DNA from 4 places in the Sphingomonas sp. AP4-R1 genome. Region 1 is predicted to be linked to each of the others. Evidence: predicted binding sites of a transcription regulator. Region 1 holds the regulator's gene; each other region holds the start of a gene.
The links. Region 1 encodes LexA, which represses DNA repair genes until DNA is damaged. Its sites were predicted from a motif close to GTTCCNCNCTTGTTCT; they were not measured.
Positions count from the first base shown of each region.

Region 1 (4,094 bases):
TGCCGAGCGCGCCGTTGCGCTTCCAGCGGCCGCGCTGGCCGGCGTCGATCGTCCCGGCGTCGGTGGTGGCGATACGGGTCACCATGTTCATGCCGCGATCCTCTGGCGGGCCGCATTGCGGCGCGTGGCGATACTGGCGAGCAAGGTCTCGAACTGATCGAGGCTGAAGCCCGCCGTGATGAAGCGGCCGATTTCGGACGCGGGCAGCAGATAGCCGTGATGCCAGGCCTGCACGGCGGTCTGGCGCAGCGCCTCCAGCCGAGGATCGGCGAGCTTGGACGTGCCGCCGAGGCCGAACAGGCTGCCCAGCGCGCGGGACAGACGGCCGGGTTCGCCGAGGCTCGACAGTTTGTCGCGCGCGGCGAGCGCGATCACGCTCCACTCGATCGCGGAGAAGCCGGTCTGCATCGTGGCGGCGGCGGGTTCGGCATGCGGCAGCGCGACGCCGCCTGCAAATGCCTGGGAAAGATCCATATAAGCCATGTTCGGTTCCCTGTTCATCGGGTGTTCGTCAGGCGCGTCCCTCCGGCGGCGGACGCAACGAGGCGCCCGCGCCCGCCGGAACGGACACGATTTCGCTCGTCCCGAAAGGCGATCGAATCGCCTCGGGATCGGAAAAGGGATGTGCGGGCGCGAGCGCCGGCAGCTGTTAGAGGGCGAGGGTCTTCATGCTGTCGGCTCCCCGTCGGGGCCTCGGGATCGACCATCGAGTCGGTCCGGAAGCGTTTCGTACCAAGCGGTATATAAAGCGCTGAGGCGTTCCGTCAACGACTTTTATACCGCTGGGTATCTTTTTGCCAAGCGCCAGCGGCAAAGTTTTTTGCTGCGTCGCACAAGAGGCTGATTTCGTTGGAAATCGGGCCGGAAGATCGGCCCAGGACATCGAATCCCTCGCCAAACCTCGCAGCCTCTAGCCTTCGAGGCTGCTAACTCGACGCAATTCCTGAACCATTTTCCGTTCGTGCTGAGCCCTTCGACTGCCTGCCAAGGCAGGTGCTCAGGATGAACTTCAGCTCTCCAGGCTGAAGTCGAAGCACGGGCCACGCACGACACCCATCTGAAGCACGTGCTTCGACTTCGCTCAGCACGAACGGCATTTTGAAGAGCCTAACGCCCAGCCATTCCGCTTCAATCCGGCTTGTGCGCCGCCAGTTCGTTGCCGGCCGGATCGCGGAAGTGGAAACGGCGTCCGCCCGGGAAGGCGAAGATCGGACGCGTGACGACGCCGCCCACCGCTTCCACCGATGCCAATGCCTCTTCCAGATCCGGTACCTGGATCACCGTCAGCGGCGCCACCGTCTGTTCGGGCATGTCGGCCTGGAAGCCCAGATCGACATCGCCCGTCATCGTGCAGGCATAGGTCGGCCCGAACCGCTCGAATTCCCAGCCGAACACGGCGGAATAGAAATCCTGCATCTCGCCGACATCGGCGCAGGCCAGTTCGATGAAATCGATTCGTCCGCGTGACATCGTCTTTCTCCGTCGGCGGTCGGTCAGTAACGGCGCAGCAGGCCGGCCAGCTTCCCCTGGATGCGGATCTGGTTCGGCTTGTAACGCTGCGGATCATAGGCGCGATTGGCCGGATCGAGGCGTACCATCGATCCCTCGCGCCGGAAGAATTTCAGCGTCGCCTCCGCCTCATCGACCAGAGCCACCACGATCTCGCCATCGCGCGCCGTATCGACCTTGCGGACGAGCGCATAGTCGCCGTCGAGGATGCCGGCCTCGACCATCGAGTCACCGGACACTTCCAGCGCATAATGTTCGCCCGGCCCCAGCAAAGCGGCGGGGACGGACAGCATGCTCTGGCTTTCCATCGCCTCGATCGGAAGACCGGCGGCGATGCGGCCGTGCAGCGGAATTTCCAGCACGTCGTTCGCGGCCGACGGCGCCGAAACCGGCGCGGACTTGGAAGCGGACGGAGTCTTGGCGGCGGGCGGGCGGGTCTTCACCGCGTCGGGCAGCTTCACGATTTCCAGAGCGCGCGCGCGATTGGGCAGGCGGCGGATGAAGCTGCGCTCCTCCAGCGCCGAGATCAGCCGGTGCACGCCGGACTTGGACTTGAGATCCAGCGCTTCCTTCATCTCCTCGAACGAAGGCGACACGCCCGTCTCGTTCAGACGATCGTTGATGAAGCAGAGCAGCTCATGTTGCTTGGCCGTGAGCATCTTTATTATCCCGGTCCGAAGGAACGAACGAGGAACGTGTAGGAAACGATCGTTTCGCTGTCAAGCGAGAGGCAGGAACATCGCCATATCCCCCGCTTTTGCGGCGGGCTCGTGCGGCGCGCGGATCACGAGGCCGTCGGCGGAGGCGAGGGCGGCCAGCAGGGCGCTGTCCTGATCGGGCAGCGTATCGAGCGCGCCGTCGCGGATCGTCGCCCGCAGATAATGGGCTCGCGGGCCGTTGGTCGGCAGGTCATGGGCGAGGGGCAGCGCGCGCACGCGCGGCAGCGGATCGGCCGCGCCCGCCAGACGGGCCACCAGCGGCGCGAGGAACAGGGTGGCGGTCACGAACGCCGAGACGGGATTGCCCGGCAGGCCCAGCACGAGCGTGTGCCCCAGCCGCCCGGCCATGATCGGCTTGCCCGGCCGCATCGCCACCTTCCAGAAATCCAGCTCCGCGCCCGCCTGCGAAAGGGCGGGCCGGACGAGATCACGATCGCCCACCGACGCGCCGCCGGTTGTGACGAGGATGTCGGACGTGGCGGCCGCATCGCGCAGGGCGGCGGTCAGCGCATGGAGATCGTCGCGTACGATCCCGCCGTCCAGCACCTCGGCCGTCCCCCCGATCAACGCCGCCAGCATCGGCCCGTTGGAGGCGGGCAGCATCACGCCTTCGGTGGGTGTGCCGGGCGCGACCAGTTCGTCGCCGGTGGAAAGGATCGCCACGCGCGGACGGGCGCGGACCGGGAGGCTGCCATGTCCGCCGATCGCGGCGAGCGCGATGCGCGCCGCATTGAGAAGGGCGCCGGCCGCGATCAGCGTGGCGCCGGCATCGAAATCGGAGCCGCGCGGGCGGACATGATAGCCCGGTCGCTTGGGCGCATCTCCGGTCAAGGTCAGCCGATCGCCGTTCCGCGCCCCATTCTCCTGGATCAGGATCGTGTCCGCGCCTTCGGGCACCGGGGCGCCCGTGAAGATCCGCGCCGCCTCGCCCGCGCCGATCGCGCGATCGAGCCCGCCGCCCGCCGCACTCTCGCCCACCACGGTCCACGGGCCGGGCAGGTCGGCGTAACGGATCGCATAGCCGTCCATCGCGGACAGATCGGCGGCGGGCTGGTGGCGCCGGGCGATGACGTCGGCGGCGGCCCAGCGCCCGGCCGCATTCCGGAGCGGAACCGTCTCGATCGGGAGAGGCTCGGTCAGCGCGAGGAGCCGGGCCTGCGCCTCCGCCACCGAAAGCATCGCCATCAGGCGCGCCAGTCGCCCGATCGCCCGCCCGATTTGGCGAGCAGACCGATCCCTTCGATCCGCATGCCGCGATCGATCGCCTTGGCCATGTCGTAGAGCGTCAGCAGCGCGACGGAGACGGCGGTCAGCGCCTCCATCTCCACGCCGGTCGGCCCGGTGGTGGCGACGGTGGCGGCGCAGGCAATGCCGTCGGCTTCGATCGTGAGGTCGACCGAGACCTTGCTGATCGCGATCGGATGGCAGAGCGGGATCAGCTCCGGGGTGCGCTTGGCCGCCATGATGCCGGCGATTCGCGCCACCGCCAGCGCATCCCCCTTGGCGAGCGCGCCGTCGCGGATCGCGGAGAGTGCCTCGGCCGACATCGCGATCCGGCCGCTCGCGGTCGCCTCGCGCTTGGTCGCCGCCTTGGCCGACACGTCGACCATATGCGCGGCGCCCGCCTCGTCGAGATGGGTCAGCCGGTTCATCAGGCCGCCAGCAGCGCGCGCGTCGCCGCCTCGACATCGGCCTGCCGCATCAGGCTTTCGCCGACGAGGAAGCAGCGCACGTCATGCTCGGCCATCGCCGCCAGATCGGCGCTGCTGGTCAGCCCGCTTTCGGCCACGAAGGTGCAGCCCTCGGGCGCGCGGCCGACCAGTTCGTAGGTGCGCGCGAAATCGACCGAGAAATCGCGCAGATCGC
Region 1 covers NZ_CP053346.1:38,325-42,418, reverse strand. Annotated here, with positions in the region: gene HL653_RS00195 (efflux RND transporter periplasmic adaptor subunit) at 1-85, opposite strand, end outside; gene HL653_RS00190 (hypothetical protein) at 88-483, opposite strand; gene HL653_RS00185 (VOC family protein) at 1,129-1,470, opposite strand; gene lexA (transcriptional repressor LexA) at 1,494-2,168, opposite strand; gene glp (gephyrin-like molybdotransferase Glp) at 2,229-3,413, opposite strand; gene moaC (cyclic pyranopterin monophosphate synthase MoaC) at 3,413-3,880, opposite strand; gene trpC (indole-3-glycerol phosphate synthase TrpC) at 3,880-4,094, opposite strand, start outside.

Region 2 (4,094 bases), 2.1 Mb from region 1:
GAAGGCCAGCGCGATCAGCTTCTCGGAGGGAGTCGGGCGGCGGCGTAATCCCTTCATCGCCATCCCGGATCACGTGCGGGGTGACGTCGTAAAAGGTCTTCTCACCCCACCGTCACGAAGCTGTCGAGGACGCGCTTGCGCCCGGCATGTTCGAAATCGATCTCCAGCTTGTTGCCTTCGATCACCGCGACCGAGCCATAGCCGAACTTGGTGTGGAATACGCGCGCGCCGATCGAAATGTCGCTGCGGCCCTTGGCGGCGAAGCTCGCCGCGCTGGCCTTCACCTCGGCCAGCTTGACCGGGCTCATGTCGAGCGGGCGGGAGGAGGCACGCTGCCAGCCCGGCCCGCGCGTCGCGGCATGCGCCGGTCGCTCGCGCGCGACATGGGCGAAGGGATCGCCCTGCTCGCTCCACTGGGCGCGCCACAGCGATTCGCCGCCCGACATGGTCGTCTCGCTCTCGATATGCTCGGCCGGCAGTTCGTTCACGAAGCGCGAGGGGATCGATGAGGTCCACTGGCCGTAGATGCGGCGATTGGCGGCGTGGAGGATCGTCGCCCGCCGCCGCGCGCGTGTGATCGCCACATAGGCCAGGCGGCGTTCCTCCTCGAGGCTCGCCGTGCCGCCTTCGTCCAGCGCGCGCTGCGAGGGGAACACGCCTTCCTCCCAGCCGGCGAGGAACACATTCTGGAATTCCAGACCCTTGGCGGCGTGGATCGTCATGATCGTCACCTTCGCCTCGTCGGCATTGGCGTCATTGTCCATGACGAGGCTGACATGTTCGAGGAAGGCGCCGAGCGTCTCATATTCCTCCATCGCGCGCGCGAGTTCGGTGAGATTCTCCAGCCGGCCGGAGGCCTCGGTCGATCGCTCGGCCTGCAGCATCGCGGTATAGCCGCTCTCGTCCAGCATCAGGCGCGTGACCTCGGCATGCGGCAATTCGCCCAGTTTCGATCGCCAGCGGGCGATGTCGCCGATCAGGTTGCCGAGCGAGCGACGCGCGGCGGGCGTCAGTTCGTCCGTGTCGAGGATGCGCGCCGCCGCGTGCGTCAGCGGCAAGGTCTCGGCGCGCGCCAACTGGTGGAGCTTGGCCACCGCCTTGTCGCCGATGCCGCGCTTGGGCACGTTCACGATGCGCTCGAACGCGAGATCGTCGGCAGGCTGCGCGATCACGCGCAGATAGGCGAGCGCATCGCGGATCTCGGCGCGCTCGTAGAAGCGGAAGCCGCCGACGATGCGATAGGGCAGGCCGATCGCGATGAAGCGGTCCTCGAACTCGCGCGTCTGGAACTGGGCGCGCACGAGGATCGCATTCTGGTCGAGCGTCTCGCCCCGGCGCTGGCCGGATTCGATCTCCTCGCCCACGCGGCGGGCTTCCTCGGGGCCGTCCCACACGCCGATCACGCGGACCTTCTCGCCCGCGTCCGTCTCGGTCCAGAGCGTCTTGCCGAGGCGTCCGCCATTGTTGGCGATCACGCCCGATGCGGCGCCGAGAATATGGGGCGTGGAGCGGTAATTCTGCTCCAGCCGGATCACCTTCGCGCCGGGAAAATCCCGTTCGAAGCGCAGGATATTCGCCACTTCGGCGCCGCGCCAGGAATAGATGCTCTGATCGTCATCGCCGACGCAGCAGATGTTCTTCCGCTCCTGCGCCAGCAGCCGCAGCCACAGATATTGGCTGGCATTGGTGTCCTGATATTCGTCCACCATGATGTAGCGGAAGCGGTCCTGATACTGCTTCAGCACGTCGCGGTGCGTCTTCAGGATCACCAGCATGTGCAGCAGCAGATCGCCGAAATCGCAGGCATTCACCGCGATCAGTCGCGCCTGATAGGCGGCGTACAATTCCTGGCCCCGCCCGTTGGCGAAGGCCTCGCTCTCGGCCGCGTCGATTTCCTTGGGCGTCCAGCCGCGATTCTTCCAGCGATCGATCAGCCCGGCGAGCGCGCGCGCCGTCCAGCGCTTCTCATCGATCTCGGCGGCCACGATCAATTGCTTGAGCAGGCGTAGCTGATCGTCCGTATCGAGGATCGTGAAATTGCTCTGCAGGCCGACCAGTTCGGCATGGCGACGCAGCATCCGCGCCGCCACCGAATGGAAGGTGCCGAGCCACGGCATGCCCTCCACCGCATCGCCCATCATCCGGCCGACGCGCTCGCGCATCTCGCGCGCAGCCTTGTTGGTGAAGGTGACGGCCAGGATTTCGGACGGCCATGCGCGCCGCGTGGCGATCAGGTGGGCAAGGCGAGCGGTCAGTGCCGCCGTCTTGCCCGTGCCCGCGCCCGCCAGCACCAGCACGGGGCCCTCGGCGGTCAGCACGGCCTCGCGCTGGGGTTCGTTCAGGCCGCGCAGATAGGCCGGTTCAGAGGTGAGGGGGGCAGGCTCCATCGTCGAACAGGTAGGGAACGCGGCCGCTCGGGGCAACCGATCGTCGCTCGCTTTGGCGCGTCGATACGCAACCGTAAGGCCCGATCCGCGTTCGGAACGGCCGGGAGCGGGTGGACCACTGATCTCCTGAGGAGAGCGACCGTGAAGAATTCTCTGATCATTCTCGCCGCCACTTTGTCGTTTGGCAGCGCCGCCGCGATCGCCCAGACGGCGCCTGCGGACCCCGCGGCTCCGGCGGCGCCCGCTGATGCGACCATGCCCGCAGCACCTGCGGATGCCACGGCCCCCGCCGCACCGGCGGCGACGGATCCGGGCATGAGCAGCCCCGCGCCCTCCGCCATGTCGGCGACGACGGCCACGCCGCCCGATACGTCCTCCTATCCCACCTGCTCGCGCTCCGTGACGGACAAGTGCGTGCAGAAGGCCGGCGGTGGCGCGAAGAAGTGGAAGAAGAAAAAGTAATCCGTCCGCATCGGATGGAATGATGACGGGCGGCGGCCGGATGCGGCCGCCGCCCTTCGTTCATCGGGCTCGCTCGCTCATCGCGGGACCAGCAGGACCGCCAGCCCCATCAAGGAGACGACGCTCAGGATGGTGGACAGCAGGATCACGCGCGAGGCCAGTGCCGCATCGCGCCCGTAAAGTTCGGCCAGCATGAACGGGCCGGTGCCCGTCGGCAGCGCGCCCAGCAGCACCGCCGCGATACCCCATTGCGGGGGCAAGACCACGCCCAGGGCCGGCAGCAGCCAGAAGAAGCCCGCCGCCATCGCCACCGGCTGGGCGACGAGCTTCAGCAGCAGAGTGGGCACCAGCAGCGGCGTCGGCTCTCCGCCGCCTGTCTGGCGCGGCAGCATCAGGAAGGCGCCGATCGTGACGAGCGCGCACGGGCTCGCGGCGGCGGCCAGCAGATCGACGAAGCGCGCGATCATCTCCGGCAGGGGCTGGCCCGTCGCGGCCCAGAGGCCTCCGGCGATCGGGCTCACCACCAAGGGATTGCGGGAGAGCGCGCGGATCACCTTGCCGGCCGATTCACGCAGGCTGCCACCCCGTGCCAGCCCGATTTCCACCAGCAGGAGCGAAAGGGCGAACTGCACCGACACGGTCAGGATCGAGCCGATCACGGCGGCCGCGAGCCCGATCGGCCCCAGCAGGCCCTGCGCCAAGGGAATGCCGATGAAGCCCGCATTGGGGTAGCTGGCGGTGAGCGCGACCAGCGATCGATCGACCAAAGGCGTCTCCGCGCCCTTCGGCGGCGGCAGCAACAGCCCGGCGACGAAGATGATCGCGAGGCCGGCGGAGAAGACCAGCACGAAGGACGGGCGGTTCAGCTCCGCCCAGTCGCCTTCGGCCAGGACGCGAAACAGCAAGGCGGGCAGCGCCAGCCACACCGTGAAATCGTTCAGCATCGCGATGCCGGCGGGCCCCACGCGGCGCCAGCGGCCGAACAGGCAACCCGCGCCGATCAGCGCGAAAATAGGCAGGATCGCAGTCAGGATAATCAGCATGACCGGGCGGCCTTCGATGATGCGGACGCGACACGCAAGCACGTCGACCGAACGAGGCATCGCCGCGTCGGCTTGAGAAGCCTCGGCGCCTCCACTAAGTCGGCCCCATGACATCCACGAACGACATTCGCCGCTCCTTCCTCGATTATTTCGGAGGCGAAGGGCATCGCATCGTTCCGTCGGCGCCGCTGGTGCCGCAGAA
Region 2 covers NZ_CP053346.1:2,174,836-2,178,929, forward strand. Annotated here, with positions in the region: gene HL653_RS10230 (HD-GYP domain-containing protein) at 1-48, shown strand, start outside; gene HL653_RS10235 (ATP-dependent helicase) at 102-2,387, opposite strand; gene HL653_RS10240 (hypothetical protein) at 2,529-2,849, shown strand; gene HL653_RS10245 (AEC family transporter) at 2,927-3,892, opposite strand; gene alaS (alanine--tRNA ligase) at 4,000-4,094, shown strand, end outside.
Region 2: the regulator LexA is predicted to act here: its motif matches at 2,391-2,406, upstream of HL653_RS10235 (ATP-dependent helicase).

Region 3 (4,094 bases), 1.5 Mb from region 1:
GCGGGGGTCACGTGGCCGGGAGATCCGCGGACCGGCGCGCCATTACCAACCGGCAGTTCCGGGGCGGACACGAAGCCCGGACCCGCACACGCTGCTGCACTGTCACGTCACCGGACTCTTCCGGCGTCTACAAGGCCCGTCTGGTCTCCTGTCAGGGCGATGTCCGTGCCGGTCTTTGCCGAGGGGTGCAGCCGATCCGTCTCAGACGGGTTGTCATCGAGCACTGTCGAGCGAGGCGCGAATGCCGATTGAAATTGAATTGAAGCTGGAGGTGACCTCCGAGGCCGCCACGGCGATTGGAGCATCGGATCTTCTTCGGGACGAACCTTCCTTGCGTTCGCAGCGCGCGCTCTATTTCGACACGCCGGCTCGCGACCTGGCGAAAGCCGGTATGTCGCTCCGGATCCGCCAGGAAAATGACACACGCATCCAGACCGTCAAGGCGAGCGGCGGCACGACGGCCGGGCTGTTCGCTCGTTCCGAATGGGAGCAGGAAGTCGACACCGATGTTCCCATCCTGGATGACACGACCCCGATACGGTCCGTGCTCGGCCGCGAAGCCGACGATATCGCTCCGATCTTTCAGGTAGCGATCGAGCGCCGGTCCTGGACCGTGGAAGAAGGGGGCTCCGTCGTCGAGCTTGTGATCGATCGCGGCCGGGTGGAAGCGGGCGATCGTACCGCCCGCATCGTCGAGATCGAACTTGAGCTCAAATCGGGCACGCCGGCAGCGCTCTTCGCGGTGGCGCACCGCTTGGATGCGATCGCACCGGTTCGTCTGGGCGTGTTGACCAAATCGGAACGCGGCTATCGATTGTCGGACGCCCCACGTGCCGCCATCAAGGCCGGGCATCTGACGCTCAGACACGACATGACGTCGGCCGAGGCCTTCCAGACCATCGTCCACGCTTGCATCCGGCATTTCCGATTGAATGAGGCGCTGCTGGTCCAGTCGCGCGAGGCGGATGCATTGCATCAGTCGCGGGTCGCGCTTCGCAGGCTGCGATCGGGCTTTTCGATCTTCAAGCCGATCCTGGCAGACCCAGAGGGCCGCCGGCTCCAGGAAGAGCTTCGATGGCTCGCCGGGGAACTAGGGAGTGCGCGCAATCTCGACGTCTTGCTCGAGCGCACCGAGCCAGGCGAACTGCGCGACCGGATCGCCGGCGCGCGCGAGCGTAGCTACGATCATGTGCAGGCTACGCTGGCCCACCGCCGCGCGCGCGCTGTGATGCTGGACCTGGCGGAGTGGACCGCCGACGGTGCGTGGCTGGACGTGGCCGACACCGCTTCCGATCGCACACGGCCCGTCCAGGATTTCGCATCGCGCGCGCTCGATCGTTTCCGCAAGAAGGTGAAGAAAGACGGACGTGACCTGAGCTACGCCGACGACCATGCACGGCATGAGGTGAGAAAGGACTCGAAGAAGCTACGCTATGCTGCTGAGTTTTTTCGATCTCTTTTCGATCGGAAAAACGAACGACGGCGCTACAAGGCTTTCATCGCTGCGCTTGAGAATCTTCAAGAACAGCTCGGCGCGCTCAACGACCTGGCAACAGCGCCAGAGGTGTTGAACGGCCTCGGCCTGACTGACCACATCGACGTCGTGTCCGCGGCCGCGCGACAAAAATCGGCCATGATCGAGGCGGCCGCGGAGGCCTATGAAAATCTGGTCGATACCAAGCGCTTCTGGTGATGGGGAGCAGACCCCGGCGCGCGAGCCCGGGGGCGCGCAGGGGTTTGTCGCTGGCGTTCGGACATCAGGTGCGCCCAAGCTGTTCCTTGAGGGCATCGATCCGGATGGAGGCGTCAGCCTTGCTAAGATCTTCCGGCGGCAATTCTGTTCCTGCTTCCTCGCTGAGCGTCGTAAGATAGGAAGCCTGCGCGCCGGTCATCGGCTCATCTCCCGAGACCCACTCCACCGGATCCTTCTCGGTATTCGATCCGGGATGCTCGTCGAGTTTGGGATTGTGCATCGGATTTGACATCATCTCTTCCTCGTTCTTCATTTGTTCTGAACGAAGAAGCGACGGCCATGGTTCCCGGACACGTCGGCGGTCTCGCATCGTCACACCGGGCATCATCTCGGGCCGACGCAAGAAGGCAGAAGATGCCAACGACGCCGTTGCCGCTGGGCCAAGGGCGACGGATGCTCCGGTGGCGAGGCTGAAGAAGAGACGGCCGATCACGACCGTGAACAGCGTGTCATTGTCGGCGCCGCGCTTTCGACACGACGCCGACGGGCATCCGATCAGCCGTTCAGACGGTCCTTGATCGCCTTGGCTGGTGTGAAGCCCAGCTTTTTCGACGCTGCGATGGTGATCGCAGCACCGGTCGCCGGATTACGACCCTGCCGCTCGGGCTGGTCCTTGACCTTGAACTTGCCGAAACCGGCGAGCGAAACCTCGTCGCCCTTGGCGGCCGCTTCGCCAATCGCTGCAAATATGGCGTCGACGATCTTCTTCGCATCCGTCTTCGGAATGCCCTGGCTGGCTGCCACGGCGTCTGCGATGTCGGCGTTGTTCATTCCTGCTACCTTCTTTCTTTAAAGCCATCAGCCAAACGGGGCGGAAGAGGCGGGTTGTGCCTCACTGCCCCGTTCATCCAGCCATAGTCGTTCCGCCGGCAGAGCAAAGCCCCCGATCCGGTCATAGCTGCCCCGCGCGGCGGTTCGGGCGAAGCGGATGCGGCGCCCGGCAGCCGACGCGAGCCGGGCCCCGCGCTGACAACCTTTGGGGCAGCGTTCCATTATTCAAATGGGCGGTGGAAGACAAAATGCCATGACGGGCGGCATGGATCTCCGTCGCCGCGTTTCGGAAAGCGTGGCTCTATCCTTGATCTTTGGTCGATCTCTCCGGCCCACCGTCATGTCTCTCACGTGCAACCCGGAGGTGAGTGCGCGAAAATTGCCGAGAATGTTACAGAAATATTGCAATTTTCAGCAAAGGACGCTCTACGTTGCGTAGATCAAGCGTAACCGCCGTCCGGCGTGAGAGGATTGTCGGCTCCCAGCGTGGAGAAAGGCACTGAGCGCCGTCGCGCTCGCCGAGGACACGCCAATGATCTATTTGGCCAAGTTGGAGCGGCTCCTCGCGGCATTCCGAGATGCCGTCACCGAGCATGCGCTGTACGAAGCGCTTCTTGCCGCGACGTCGGAGCTGGGCTTCTCCCAGTTCGCGATGGGACATCATGTCGACCTGTCTCGACCCGCGGCCGACGCCATCCGTTTGACATCCTACGATGCGGACTGGATCGAGCATGTTGTCGAACGGGGATACTTTGTCGACGACCCGATTCATCTTGCGAGCACGAGAATGCCGCACGGCTTCATGTGGAGCGATGTGAAGGACATTGTCGAGCTGACCGCGCGGCATAAGCAGATACTGGCGGAGGCACTGGGTTTCGGGCTCGTCAGCGGCTTTACCATCCCGGTGCATATTCCCGGCGAATATCATGGCACATGCACATTTGCGGCATCCTCCGACGATCGTCCCAGCGACACCGCCTTATGGGCAGCGCAGCTTTGCGGCACCTTCGCGTTCGATGCAGCCCGGCGGATCATGCGATTGCGGGGGAATTCGGAAAACATGCCGGTTCCCGGGCTCACTCCCCGTCAAATGGATGCGCTCGTCCTGGTGGGGCGTGGAAAGAATGATGGCGAAATAGCTGAATTGCTGGGTGTTAGCCGATCTACCGCGCACGAGCATGTCGAGGGGGTGAGACGGGCGTACGGCAATGCACAGCGACCGCATCTCATCGCGCGCGCATTGTTCGACGGGCAGGTCAGCTTCACCGATCTGCTGCGGCGATGATCGCATGAAGCTGCGCTTCGCTACCCGGATTGCGGCACCTCGCCGCCGGACCGAAACGCCCGGGTCAGTACCACTCGCGCGGCAGCCGGGTAATCCGCAGGATGCACGCCGTCACGGGAGGCAAGTGCCGCCAGATCAATGGTGCGGTCGCCATGCCGGCTGGCAGCGCGATAGACGCTCCAGGCGCGAGGGCGGGAGCGGGGGTAGATCCAGCTTATCTGGCCGGCACGCAGCCTTTGCCTCAGCCGCACAATGTCGCGATCGAAAGCAGGGCCTGTCGCGTCA
Region 3 covers NZ_CP053346.1:3,758,451-3,762,544, forward strand. Annotated here, with positions in the region: gene HL653_RS17155 (CHAD domain-containing protein) at 242-1,693, shown strand; gene HL653_RS17160 (DUF3072 domain-containing protein) at 1,758-1,985, opposite strand; gene HL653_RS17165 (HU family DNA-binding protein) at 2,249-2,524, opposite strand; gene HL653_RS17170 (autoinducer binding domain-containing protein) at 3,057-3,809, shown strand; gene HL653_RS17175 (hypothetical protein) at 3,830-4,094, opposite strand, start outside.
Region 3: the regulator LexA is predicted to act here: its motif matches at 1,998-2,013, upstream of HL653_RS17160 (DUF3072 domain-containing protein).

Region 4 (4,094 bases), 2.4 Mb from region 1:
CCGCCACGCACCATCTGCACGGCCTGCTCGCGATGCTGCCGCTGGGCCTCGCGCTGGTGGAGCGCGACGGGCGCTTCCTGTTCTTCAACGAGGCGTTCGCGCGTGCGGCCGGCATCAGCGGCACCGAGCATGTCGTCTATCCCAGCGACCTCGTCGTGGAGGAGGACAAGGGCACCGTCTCCGATGCGGTGCGCCGCTTCGCGGGCGGGCGGGCGCTGCCAGGCGATCTGGCGGTGCGATTGAAGAGCCGGTCCGAGGATCCGGTGGCGCTCACCATCGCCAATGCCAAGGGGCTGGGCGATGCGGCCGTGCTGCTGAGCCTGAAGGACGATAGCGAGCAATCGACGCTCAAGCGCCAGATCGCTCAGGCGACGAAGATGCAGGCGGTGGGCCAGCTCGCCGGCGGCGTCGCCCACGATTTCAACAACATATTGACCGCCATCATCGGCCATTGCGATCTGATGGCGATGCGCCACACGCCCGGCGACATCGATTATGACGACATCCAGCAGATCAAGCATAACAGCAATCGCGCCGCCGCGCTGACGCGCCAGTTGCTGGCCTTCTCGCGCCAGCAGACGTTGAGGCCGCAGGTGCTGCAGCTGCCCGAGGTCATTTCCGAAATCTCGCAGCTGATCCGTCGCCTGATCGGCGAGACGATCAAGCTGGAGGTGAAGCATGGCCGCAATCTCGGCCTGATCCGCGCCGATCCGGGCCAGCTGGAGCAGGTGATCGTCAATCTCTGCGTGAATGCGCGGGATGCGATGCCGGACGGCGGGCGGCTGACGCTGCAGACCTATGCGGTGTCCGCCGCCGAGGTGCGGCGGATGCGCAGCGATATCATGCCGATCGCGGATTATACGGCGCTCAAGGTGTCCGACATGGGCGTCGGCATCCCGCAGGAGAATCTCAACAAGATCTTCGAGCCCTTCTTCACCACCAAGGAAGTGGGCAAGGGCACGGGGCTGGGGCTTTCCACCGTCTACGGTATCGTCAAGCAGACCGACGGCTTCATCTTCGCCACCTCCGAAGTGGGGCACGGCACCAGCTTCACCATCTATCTGCCCGTCACGCAGGCGGCAGCACCCGTGCCGCAGGCGCCGGTGCGCGTGGAGGCGAGCGGCGAATTGTGGGGCACGGGCACGATCCTGCTGGTGGAGGACGAGGCGATGGTGCGCGCGGTGGCGGAGCGCGCGCTGACGCGCCAGGGCTACAAGGTGCTCGTCGCCGGCAATGGCGAGGAGGCGCTGGAGATATTGGAGCGCGAGGATGTCGCGATCGATCTGCTGATCTCCGACGTCGTGATGCCGGCGATGGACGGCCCTACCCTCGTGCGCCATGCGCGCGAGAGCATGCCCGATCTGAAGGTGCTGTTCATGTCCGGCTATGCCGAGGAGCAGCTCCGCAAATCGATCGCGATCGATCGGGTGAGCTTCCTGTCCAAGCCCTTCTCGGTCCAGCAATTGGGGCAGGCCGCGCGGGATACTCTGGCCGAGGGGTGAAGAGGTGGCCTCGCTCCGAAAGGGGCCCGGGCGTATTTCCAACCAGAGTGGCATCATCCTGCAAAAGCGATTTGCGCGGAACGGCTGCGAAATTTATAGTGGCCCGCGATGACAGACCGTCTTTCCGTGCTCGTGATCGAAGACGAGCCGCTGATCGCCATGATGCTCGAGGATTTTGTCGACGTTCTGGGGCATGAAATTGCCGGAACGGTGGACACGATCGCGGGCGCGCTGGACGCCGTGGGGGCTGGCGGCTTCGACGTGGCGATCCTCGACGTGCATCTGCGCGACGGCGTGTGCTGGCCCGTGGCCGACGCGCTGACGGCCGCGAACAAGCCGTTCCTGATCGCCTCGGGGGGCTTCGTCGAGGCCCCGCCGGCGCATCATGCGAGCGCGCGCCAGCTGGCCAAGCCATTCACGCTGGACGGCGTGCGCGTGGCGCTGGAGGAAGTCAGCCGCGTCTGACGGCGTTTCGGGCGTATCCGCGCCCTGATCGTTCCGCTCTTGTTCTTGTGGAACATGTCATGTACATCATGCCGCATGCATCGCACAGGCGATGGACATCAGCGGCACGAAAGGGCATCGACATGGCGGCTTCCCTGAAGGTGATTGACGGCAACATGGCGAGTGCGAACGAACGGCAGAAGGCGCTGGATGCGGCGCTGGCGCAGATAGACCGGGCTTTCGGAAAGGGCTCGGCGATGAAGCTGGGCAGCCGCGAGAAGGTGGAGATCGAGGCGATCTCGACGGGATCGCTGGGTCTGGATATCGCGCTCGGCATCGGCGGTCTGCCGCGCGGGCGCATCATCGAAGTGTATGGGCCGGAATCGTCGGGCAAGACGACGCTGGCGCTCCACGCCATCGCCGAGGCGCAGCGCGCCGGCGGCACGGCGGCCTTCGTCGATGCCGAACATGCGCTCGATCCGGTCTACGCCAAGAAACTGGGCGTCGATATCGACGAGCTGATCGTCTCGCAGCCCGACACGGGCGAGCAGGCGCTGGAAATCACCGATACGCTGATCCGCTCGAACGCGATCGACGTGCTGGTGGTCGATTCGGTGGCCGCGCTGGTGCCGCGCGCCGAAATCGAGGGCGAGATGGGCGACAGCCATGTCGGCCTGCAGGCGCGCCTGATGAGCCAGGCGCTCCGCAAGATCACCGGATCGATCAGCCGCAGCCGCACGCTCGTCATCTTCATCAATCAGCTGCGCATGAAGATCGGCGTGATGTACGGCAATCCGGAGACGACGACGGGCGGCAACGCGCTGAAATTCTACGCGTCGGTCCGTCTCGACATCCGCCGCACCGGCCAGATCAAGGATCGCGACGATATCGTCGGCAACACGACCCGCGTGAAGGTCGTGAAGAACAAGGTCGCGCCGCCGTTCAAGCAGGTCGAATTCGACATCATGTATGGCGAAGGCATCTCGAAGGTCGGCGAGATCCTCGATCTCGGCGTGAAGGCCGGCGTGGTCGAGAAGTCCGGCGCGTGGTTCAGCTATGACAGCATCCGCATCGGCCAGGGCCGCGAGAATGCGAAGACCTATCTGCGGGAAAATCCCGAGGTCTGCGCGCGGCTGGAGCGTGCGATCCGGGGCAATGCCTCGGAGGTGGCGGACCAGATGATGAGCGGACCGGAGCCTGACGACGATCTGTAGGATCGGCCCGGCGCGGAGCCGTGTCGCATGATGCAAGGGGCCGGGTTTCCGTAGGGGAGCCCGGCCTTTTTTTGTGGTGGCGATATGCTGGCGATGGGGGCGGGGGCGCTCGATGTCTCCGCCCGTTTCTTAACCCGTCGTCTTGGGCATGTTCAGAATCCGTGGGCGCGTTCAAGACGGTGCGCGGCTCGATTTGTAATATTATTGCTCCGCAGAGCGTCAGAATGAATGCCTCTATCCCCGGGTGGCATCTTTTCCTTCATTTGTAGTCCGCAGCGCTTGTGCCGCCGCGCCCCTGCCGCCAAGAGCGCGGGCGAGGAGTATGACTGTCAGATGACGAAGGTGATGCACAGCGCGGCTTCCACGCGCCGGATATTGGCGGCGAGCCTGGTGGGCACCGCAATCGAATTCTATGATTTCTATGTCTACACCACGGCGGCCGCGCTCGTGTTCGGCCAGCTTTTCTTTCCCGCGACAGATCCCGCCGCGGCCCAGCTTCTCGCCTTCGCCACCATCGCCGTCGCCTTCGTCGCGCGCCCGCTCGGATCGATCTTCTTCGGCCATTTCGGGGACCGGATCGGGCGCAAGTCCACGCTCGTCGCCTCGCTTCTGACGATGGGCCTCTCCACCACGCTCGTCGCGTTCCTGCCGACCTATGCCAGCATCGGCTGGCCCGCCGCGCTGATCCTCTGCATCCTGCGCTTCGGCCAGGGCTTCGGCCTCGGCGGCGAATGGGGCGGCGCGGCCCTGCTGGCGGTGGAGAATGCGCCGCCGGGCTGGCGCGCGCGCTATGGCATGTTCCCGCAGCTCGGCGCGCCCGTCGGTTTCATCGCGGCGAACGGGCTGTTCCTGCTGCTCGGCCTGCTGCTGACCCCGGCGCAATTCCTCGCCTGGGGGTGGCGCGTGCCGTTCGTGATCAGCGCGGCTCTGGTCG
Region 4 covers NZ_CP053346.1:2,848,692-2,852,785, forward strand. Annotated here, with positions in the region: gene HL653_RS13240 (ATP-binding protein) at 1-1,502, shown strand, start outside; gene HL653_RS13245 (response regulator) at 1,611-1,967, shown strand; gene recA (recombinase RecA) at 2,090-3,160, shown strand; gene HL653_RS13255 (MFS transporter) at 3,494-4,094, shown strand, end outside.
Region 4: the regulator LexA is predicted to act here: its motif matches at 1,998-2,013, upstream of recA (recombinase RecA).